Regions from separate parts of the Ferrimonas pelagia genome, predicted to be linked through region 3. Evidence: predicted binding sites of a transcription regulator. Region 3 holds the regulator's gene; each other region holds the start of a gene.
What was found. The regulator sigma-54, encoded in region 3, starts transcription at its own class of promoters, with help from an activator protein. The targets are predictions, from matches to a motif close to GTTGGCACGNNNNTNGNNT.
Positions count from the first base shown of each region.

Region 1: the regulator sigma-54 is predicted to act here: its motif matches at 929-947, upstream of ABEA08_RS05070 (DUF3192 domain-containing protein).
Region 2: the regulator sigma-54 is predicted to act here: its motif matches at 1,094-1,112, upstream of ABEA08_RS13415 (formate dehydrogenase accessory sulfurtransferase FdhD).
Region 4: the regulator sigma-54 is predicted to act here: its motif matches at 1,082-1,100, upstream of ABEA08_RS09355 (P-II family nitrogen regulator).

Region 1 covers NZ_BAABJZ010000012.1:71,806-74,005, forward strand. The annotation lists gene ABEA08_RS05060 (Zn-ribbon-containing protein) at 1-454, opposite strand, end outside; gene ABEA08_RS05065 (hypothetical protein) at 530-829, opposite strand; gene ABEA08_RS05070 (DUF3192 domain-containing protein) at 987-1,370, shown strand; gene ABEA08_RS05075 (DUF2789 family protein) at 1,378-1,611, opposite strand; gene ABEA08_RS05080 (GNAT family N-acetyltransferase) at 1,692-2,200, shown strand, end outside.
Region 2 covers NZ_BAABJZ010000086.1:8,373-10,572, forward strand. The annotation lists gene ABEA08_RS13405 (DUF3306 domain-containing protein) at 1-443, opposite strand, end outside; gene ABEA08_RS13410 (DUF3305 domain-containing protein) at 440-895, opposite strand; gene ABEA08_RS13415 (formate dehydrogenase accessory sulfurtransferase FdhD) at 1,153-1,986, shown strand; gene ABEA08_RS13420 (substrate-binding domain-containing protein) at 1,983-2,200, shown strand, end outside.
Region 3 covers NZ_BAABJZ010000105.1:19,228-21,427, reverse strand. The annotation lists gene ptsN (PTS IIA-like nitrogen regulatory protein PtsN) at 1-103, opposite strand, end outside; gene hpf (ribosome hibernation promoting factor) at 103-390, opposite strand; gene ABEA08_RS20240 (RNA polymerase factor sigma-54) at 411-1,907, opposite strand; gene lptB (LPS export ABC transporter ATP-binding protein) at 1,969-2,200, opposite strand, start outside.
Region 4 covers NZ_BAABJZ010000024.1:128,602-130,801, forward strand. The annotation lists gene nrfA (ammonia-forming cytochrome c nitrite reductase) at 1-757, shown strand, start outside; gene ABEA08_RS09355 (P-II family nitrogen regulator) at 1,147-1,485, shown strand; gene ABEA08_RS09360 (ammonium transporter) at 1,498-2,200, shown strand, end outside.

The DNA.
Region 1 (2,200 bases), on a different contig from region 3:
TCTGCCATTTCACCAACGCTTTGTGATCGCCATTAAAGGTCGCAGGCAGTAAGTACAGTGGCACTGGCATCAGGCTGTCACCGTCACGGATCGGCGAGCAGCTGTGGATATAGGTGGTGTACACCACCTGCCAGTTGGCTGGCGGCTCAGAGGCGCAATGATCGGCATTGATATCGCGCCCCAACATCTTGGGGCGCGGCTGCAGCAGCTTGGCATCGGTCAGCTGAGCGAGCGCTTGTGTGACCCAGGGAGAGTTGTGGCGGGTGTGCAGGCTGTCCTCGCCCGGACACATGAGCCGCATGCGAAACTCGGCCTCGTTTTGCACCAAGGGAAATTCCCGGCCCAGTACCTGACCATTGTGACGCCAGGCTTCCATCAGGCCGTTAATGGCCTGCTCCACGGCGGTCAGTGTGGTGTCGGCAAAGCATTCAAATCGAATTTCGATTAGGTACATAGAGGATCCGGCTAGCGCTAAAAAGGGGCGACAGTATAACGAGCGGGATGTCCCTCGCCAATCTCGCTGTTTGCGTCAACTATCGCGGCGTTTAAGGCGGTCCACTTCCTCTTGCAGTTGCGTCACCTGTTGTTGCAGCGCTTCCAGCTGCTGCTGAACCGCAGCCAGACTGAGTGGATCGGTGGAGGTTGGGCTGGTCGCTGCCGGAGGCGGCGTTTCGTCGAGGGGTTGGGGTTGGGCCTTCCAACTGCGCAATGCCTGGATCATCACGGGGAGGGGATATTGATGGCCGGTGTGCTTTTTCAGCAGGGCAAGGCTGGGTTCAATCCCCTGGGCCATCATCTGGGTTAGTGCTCGGCGGATCGCGGTATCCATCGGCTCTCTGGGTTGGTGAATTTGACTAAGAGTTTGCCCTATTTACCAACACTCCGCCAACCCTTGAGGCTAAGTTGCTGAATTAGAAATAAAATAATTTGTGGCACGCTGTTTGTTTAGTACATATCGAAAACACAGCAGAGACAGGAAGTTATCCATGAAAAATCGTTTAGTACTGGCCACCCTAGTGTTCGCAGCAAGCACCGCATTGACTGGATGTGTGGTATCCGTTGGCGGCGGGGGGGATTGGGACAAGGGGAGTCACTCGTCCTGGCAAAAGAAACAAGAGATAAATCGCAAGAATCTGGAGCAGATCGCGTTAGGTATGGGGGTCGAGGAGGTACGGCGCATCATGGGGACCGCCGACTTTAACGAAGTCTATCAGCGTGACGATCACTCGGTACAGGTGTTGTTCTACCGAACGCATCGGCAAAAAGGGGATGGGTCTACCAGCAAAGACGAGTGCACCCCTGTGGTATTCCACGCCGGTGAAGTGGTGGGTTGGGGCGACACCGCGTACCGTCAGGCCATCACATTCTAATTTCCCTCTACTTACGTAATCCGGCGTCGAGGCTCTCGATGGTTTCACTCCATTCGCTGTCTTGACGCATCTCCTCCATGATGAAAGCGCGCTGTGCACCACGCCAGAACGGCGCGTCCTCCAGCTTTTGGCCAGCGCCGAGTCTGTGGCTAGCGAAAAAATGCGTTATGGCTTCCGGCTCACACGGCAGGCCCAGTTGTGCAAACAGGTGGGTCATATCTTTCGGAGTGGTATCCATCATTCATTTGCTCAGTGTGCTTGCATTTAGCTTAAGTTTTGACCGATGTTGGGTGAGGTCAAGCTGACAAAGGGAATTTTATGATGGCAACGGAGACCGAGGCGACACCGCTGATCCGCCACCTGGCGGCCGAAGAGCTACGTATCGCTGCTTCAATCTTATTGAACGCCTATAAAGATGATCCCTTCTTCCGGGCCGTGTTTCCCGCACAGGAGTATGAGCAACGGTTGCGGGCGGCGATCCGAGAGGAGCTGCAAGAGTTGTGGCAGCGACAGCAGGGGTTTATAGGGCTGGAGCTGGATGGGGCGCTGATCGCCGTGGCGTGCTTGTCGGACGGTCACTATCCTCTCGGGCAGGCTCGGTTTTGGAACTGGCGATTGAAAATGGCACTGGGAACAGGCTGGCATGGTGCGCGTCAATGGATGGCGCGAGAGCAGGAGATCATGGCGCAATTGGCGGATGAACACACCGATCTGCTGCAGTTTGTGGCGGTTTCGCCAGGCTATCAGCGTCGGGGTTTTGGTGAGGCCTTATTGCGATCCGTGGTGACCACGCAGCGGGAGGCCGGCCGTCACGCATTGGCAACCTTGAA
Region 2 (2,200 bases), on a different contig from region 3:
GCTGCGACGGCGGTATCGAGCGTCTCCTCCACCTCCTTCACCGCATGGCGGAACACCTTATCGGCCAATTCGGCGGCCACCTTGGCGCTGAGCTTGGGCTGAGCGCGGTAATCCAGATCGTAATCACATAGGCCATCACGCACGTTGTAGTGCGGCTGCTTCCACAGTGCCCGCAACGCCTCTTTGCGCTTGGCGGGATCGACGTCCGGTTTCAGGAACTGGGCAAAGCTGCCACCCTCTTCGATCTCATTCGGATCGGGCAAGGACTGCGCGTCATCGCCCGCCTCCGCTGGCTCGGCGGCGACCGCTTCATCTGGCGCGCCAGCAGAGGCGGTCGGCTCGACAACGGCCTCAACGTCCGCCTCGACGGACTTGGCTTGCTCTTCCGCTTCCTGGGCAACCGCCTCCCGGCGTTGACGCCAGCGACTCAATAATCCACTCATGCCTGGCCCCGCTTGGACTTCAGCTCGCCCCGTACGTTAATGTGCTTGCGACGATGGGCATTGATCGGCTGCTCACCATGACGGGTTAAAAAGGATTCCAACCAACAACCGATCGCCTCTGGGATCGGGCAAGTCAACACCGGCGTATCCCCCTCCAGCGCGCCAGCAGCGACATTCTGGTTGGCGGTCACCGCCATCGGTACCGGCACGCCGTCGCCCTTGTCATCACAGATCACGAACAGCTTCGGGGTGTCCAGATCCAGATTGAGTCGGTAGTTTGCTCGTTCATCCAGAAACAGCTCCATCATCACCGCATGGGCCCCTTCCGGCTTCTCACCGCTGGCGGGCAGGAGGGCGTCGATCTCCCATCGTGTTTGACTCCAGCGACCGACTTGAACCTCGGTGGACTTGAGCGTGACATACAGCGGCCAAAGGGATTCGCTACGTTGCATCGTTACCTGCGCTTAAACGTGGGTGGACTAGTGATAAGCATATACGCAATTTCCGTTCCAACTTAGAACAAGCCCCGCAGCTGGATCACGATCACGAATTTCTGTCCAAAAGGGACATTTTGTCCTTGCCCCCCTGGACAGCTTGGGACACCGGCTCCCCCAGAGGGTGATCCCGGTCTCGTTACCGTCGAGTCCCTCAGTGGAATGAGAATTGCATTGTTAAAGTATCTCATCGCCACAACCCTATTGAATCGATTATGACCAAAGCCGCGCATCGCCCCCGTTTATCCCGAACCCACGCCGAAGCGCCGCTGACGCTGGCGGTGACTGCCGTCGACGAAACCGGCCAACTGCAGGACAAGATGATCGCCTGTGAGCGCCCATTGACCCTCTATCTGAATTGGCAGCCCATCGTGACCCTGATGACCCTAGGTGCACGCCCAGAAGCGTTGGCGTTAGGCTATCTGAAGAATCAGGGCTTCATTACCGATATCGATCAAGTGGAGTCGGTCATCGTCGATTGGGAGGTCAACTCGGCTGCAGTGATCACCCGTGAGGACACCGCGCACGTCAGCAAGAAGCTGGAGGAGAAAACCGTCACCAGCGGCTGTGGCCAGGGCACGGTGTTCGGCAGCTTCACCGCCGGGCTGGACGACATCGCCTTACCCACCCCAAGCCTTAGCCAAAGCGGGATCTATGCCCTGCTCAAGAACCTCAACCAATATAACGACACCTACAAAAACGCCGGGGCCGTTCACGGCTGCGCCATCTGTCATGGCGATAAGATCCTCAGCTTTGTTGAGGACGTCGGCCGTCATAACGCGGTCGATACCCTGGCCGGCGAGATGTGGCTAGAGGGACTCGATGGCGGCGACAAGATCTTCTACACCACCGGCCGCTTGACCTCGGAGATGGTGATCAAGATCGGCAAGATGGGCGTGCCGGTACTGCTGTCGCGATCCGGGATCACCGAGATGGGGCTGAGCCTGGCGCAACAATTGGGGATCACCATGATCAACCGGGCCAAAGGCCGACACTTTTTGATTTACCACGGCGCTGAGACCGTACTATTCGATGGAGAGCAGTCATGAATGACCACACGGAAAGCCTATTTCTCAACGCCAAGCAGGTCGCTGACTATTTGGATCTGAACGAGAAAAAGGTCTACGCCATGGCTAACGAGCGCCAGCTGCCGGGCACCAAGATCACCGGCAAGTGGCTGTTTCCCAAAGCCCTGATCGACCGCTGGATCGTCGAATCCTGCCACAGCGGCATGCTGTCAGACCGACTGATCATCACCGGCTC
Region 3 (2,200 bases):
GGCTGGCAGCCAATTCGCTGATCATCTCCAGCGCCCGCTTTTTGCTGAGGCCGGGCGCAACACAGCGGGTACGCTCCGGCGAGAGTATTGTTGTTATCTCCATCAGTGCCTGGAAATTTTCTCTTTATGTTTAATTACTTGTCGGTCTAGCTTGTCCACGAGACCGTCGATGGCGGCGTACATGTTCTCATGTTCATGGGTGGCAAACACCTCCCCCCCATTCAGATGCAGCTTCGCTTCGGCGATCTGCTGCAATTTTTGTACATTGAGGATCACATGTACATTGTTAATGTGGTCGAAATGGCGTTCCAATCGCTCAAATTTTTCATGCACATAGTCTCTTAAGGCTTCGGTAACGTCGACGTGGTGCCCGGTAAGATTGATCTGCATAAGGTGACCTCCATTGCGCGTTAAAGGGTTTTGCGCTGGTTCGAGGGGGGGATGGAGAGGGCTTCCCGGTATTTGGCGATGGTACGCCGTGCAACCTGAATGCCCTGCTCCGCGAGAAGCTGTGCCATCTTACTGTCGCTGAGCGGCTTCTTGGGGCTCTCAGCGGCCACCAGTTTTTTGATCAGCGCGCGGATCGCGGTCGAGGAGCACTCGCCGCCGCCGTCGGTACTGACGTGACTGGAGAAAAAATACTTTAGCTCAAAGATCCCACGTGGGGTATGCATGTACTTCTGGGTGGTGACGCGGGAGATGGTGGACTCGTGCATGTCTACCGCTTCGGCGACGTCGTTGAGTACCATAGGTTTCATGGCCTCATCGCCGTATTCGAGGAAGCCTTGTTGATACTGAACGATGCAATTGGCCACTTTCATTAAGGTGTCGTTTCGGCTCTCTAGGCTCTTAATAAACCATTTTGCGTCCTGCAGATGGCCGCGCACAAACTGGCTATCGCCATTGTTGCGCGCCCCGCGACTGAGGGCGGCGTATTGCTCATTGATGCGCAGCTTTGGCATCGCATCGGGATTGAGCTCCACGACCCAGCGCCCCTGTTTCTTGCTGACCGAGACGTCTGGTATCACATATTGGCTCTCGCTGGCGGCGATGCTGCTGCCGGGGCGGGGAGTGAGTGATTGGATTAAGGCCATGGCATCTCGTAACTCATCTTCTTTGAGTCTAGTGCGCCGCAGCAAGGTACGAAAGTCGCGGTTGGCCAATAGATCCATATGTTGCTGTAACAGGATAATGGCTTCTGCCTTCCATGGGGTCTCTGCGGGTAACTGGGCCAGCTGGATCTGCAGGCATTCGGCCAGATCGCGGGAGGCGCAGCCAACGGGATCAAACTGTTGTACCCGCTTGAGGACGGCGATCACTTCGTCCAGCTCGATCTCGTCGGCGCCCTGGGCTTCCAGGATCTCCTCGGCACTGACGGTGAGGTACCCGTGCTCGTCGATGGCATCGATGATGGTGGTGGCGATGGCCCGATCGGTGTCGGTCATCGGCGTCAATTCCATCTGCCAGATCAGGTGGCTTTGCAGATCCATGCTGGTTTCGCCTTGATACTGGCTGTCGTCGTCCCGTATCGCGCTGGCCATTGGGGCAGGGGCGGCGCTATAGACGTCGTCCCAGGTGCTGTCGAGTGGCAGATCGTCGGACATATCGGTTTGAGACAGGGCCTCGGGTGTCTCGATGGCGGCTTGCTCGGTGGGTTCAAAGCCCTCGTCCGAGCTCGTCTCGCTGCTTGTGTTGTTGTCGCTGGCCGTGCCATCGGTGTTGTTGTCGTTGTTCTCAGTCTGTTGTTCAAACTCGTCGCTGCTTTCCAGCAAAGGATTGGATTCCAGCGCCTCTTGGATCTCCTGCTGGAGATCTAAGGTGGACAATTGCAGCAGGCGGATCGCCTGTTGCAGTTGCGGCGTCATGGTTAACTGCTGACCCAGCTTTAGTTGCAGGGAGGTCTTCATTGGTACCCGATCCTTGTTGTGTGTCTCTGGCGTCCCTGTATTGGGGCGGTAGGGAGCAACACTAGAGTTTGAACTGATCGCCCAGATAGACGGAGCGAACCAGTTTGTCGTTGAGCACTTCTTCTGGTGCGCCCTGCGCGATCATTTCACCGTGGCTGACGATGTAGGCGTATTCGCACACATCCAGAGTTTCGCGCACATTATGGTCGGTGATCAAGACGCCTAGACCGCGCAACTTGAGGTGTTGGATGATCTTCTTAATGTCGATCACGGAGATCGGATCGACCCCAGCA
Region 4 (2,200 bases), on a different contig from region 3:
ATGGGATAACGGCACCCAAACCGAAGATATGGAAGCGTATTACGATGCGATCCAGTTTGCGGATTGGACCCATGCGGTGTCGAAGGCGAAGATGCTCAAGGCGCAACACCCAGGCTTTGAAACCACGCTGACCGGCCCTCACGGCCGCAATGATGTGTCCTGTACCGACTGTCATATGCCGCGGGTCACCAATGAAGAGGGTAAGAAATTCACCGATCACAACGTCGGTAATCCTTTCGACCGGTTCGAGTTCACCTGTGCGCGTTGCCACGATCAGGGCAAAGATGAGCTGGAATCCGTGGTGGCCAACTACAAAGAGATGGTGAACGAGGCCAAACTCAAAGCCGAGAAGCAATTGGTGCATGCCCACTTTGAAGCGAAAGCCGCTTGGGATGCGGGTGCGACCGAAGCGCAGATGGCTGACGCTTTATTGGCTATCCGTCACGCTCAATGGCGCTGGGATATGGCCATTGCGTCCCACGGGATCCACGCGCACAACCCAGCTGAAGCCTTACGTTTGTTGGCCTCCTCCCTGGAGCGTAGCGCCGATGCCCGCGCCAGTCTGGCCCGTGTGTTGGCAACCAACGGGATGACCGATGTGGTGGCCATTCCGGATATCTCCACCAAGGCCGCCGCACAAGCTGCGCTGGGGATGGACATGAAAGGCATGGAAGCCGACAAGGCCTCTTTCTTGGAAGGTCCGGCGTCCAAGTGGGATGCGGAGTACGACAAGAAGTACGGCGGGGATAAGCAATAACGGCACCACACGATCGCTGACAGCGATAACGAAGAGTTGGATCAAAGGGGAGAGCGAAAGCTCTCCCCTTTTCTGTGGAGTGTCGTTGGGCTGGCAGCGCCGCCCGTGGAGTCATGTTTGGGAGTTATGTGTGGGAGCTGTGACTGGCAAGCCCGGGGTCATGATGCACGCGTTAAGGCATGGCAGGTGTCCCGATCGCTGTCACCCGAGCGCACTCGCACCGTTCTGGTGCATCCTGCTGAGCAACTGACTCAATTGTGTGCAATGGCTGACAGGTCTCGTCAGTCACTGGTTGTAATATGTTGAAAAATATAGGCTTTAAATGTTGGCACGACAGTTGATATAGCTATGGCACGAACAAGCGCAGCGTTTTAATTAGGAGAATTGGGATGAAACTGGTCAGCGCGATAATTAAGCCTTTTAAGTTGGATGACGTTCGGGAAGCCGTCGCCGAGCTGGGCGTGGATGGGTTAACCGTCACCGAGGTTAAGGGATTCGGTCGTCAAAAGGGGCACACCGAACTGTATCGCGGTGCCGAGTATCAGGTCGATTTTCTGCCGAAAGTGAAGTTGGAGATCGCAACGCAAACGGAAAACGTGGAGCGGCTGATCGAGGTGATCGTCCAGGCGGCGGGCACCGGCAAGATCGGCGACGGTAAGATCTTCGTGACCGATCTGGACCGAGTGGTTCGGATCCGTACCGGTGAAATGGACGCAGAAGCGATTTAAGGGAGCAGTATGATGGAAGAATTAGCGAGCTTGGGTGCGACGGTCACCGAACTGCGTTTTGCACTGGATACATTTTACTTTTTGATCTCCGGGGCCTTGGTGATGTGGATGGCCGCAGGGTTTGCCATGTTGGAGGCCGGCTTGGTTCGGTCCAAAAACACCACGGAGATCTTGACCAAAAACATGTGTTTGTATGCGATTGCCTGCGCCATGTACCTGCTAGTGGGTTACCACATCATGTACGTGGATAACGTCGAAGGCGGATGGCTGCCGAGCTTCGGGGGCTTGATAGGCACCCAGGCGGCGGATGCCGATCATGCCTTGGAATCGGATTTCTTCTTCCAAGTGGTGTTTGTGGCAACGGCGATGTCGATTGTCTCCGGCGCCGTCGCGGAACGCATGAAGCTTTGGGCATTCCTGGCCTTTGCTGTAGTACTGACCGGCTTTATCTATCCGGTTGAGGGATATTGGACCTGGGGGGGTGGCTTTGTCTCTGAAACACTTGGATTTGTGGACTTTGCCGGCTCAGGCATTGTGCACATGGCCGGGGCAGCTGCAGCGATCGCCGGGGTGCTTCTTCTTGGAGCGCGTAAAGGAAAATACAACAAAGATGGCAGCGTGAATCCTATCCCGGGTTCCAATATGCCACTGGCGACCTTGGGCACCTTTATCCTGTGGTTGGGTTGGTTTGGCTTTAACGGGGGCTCGCAGTTGC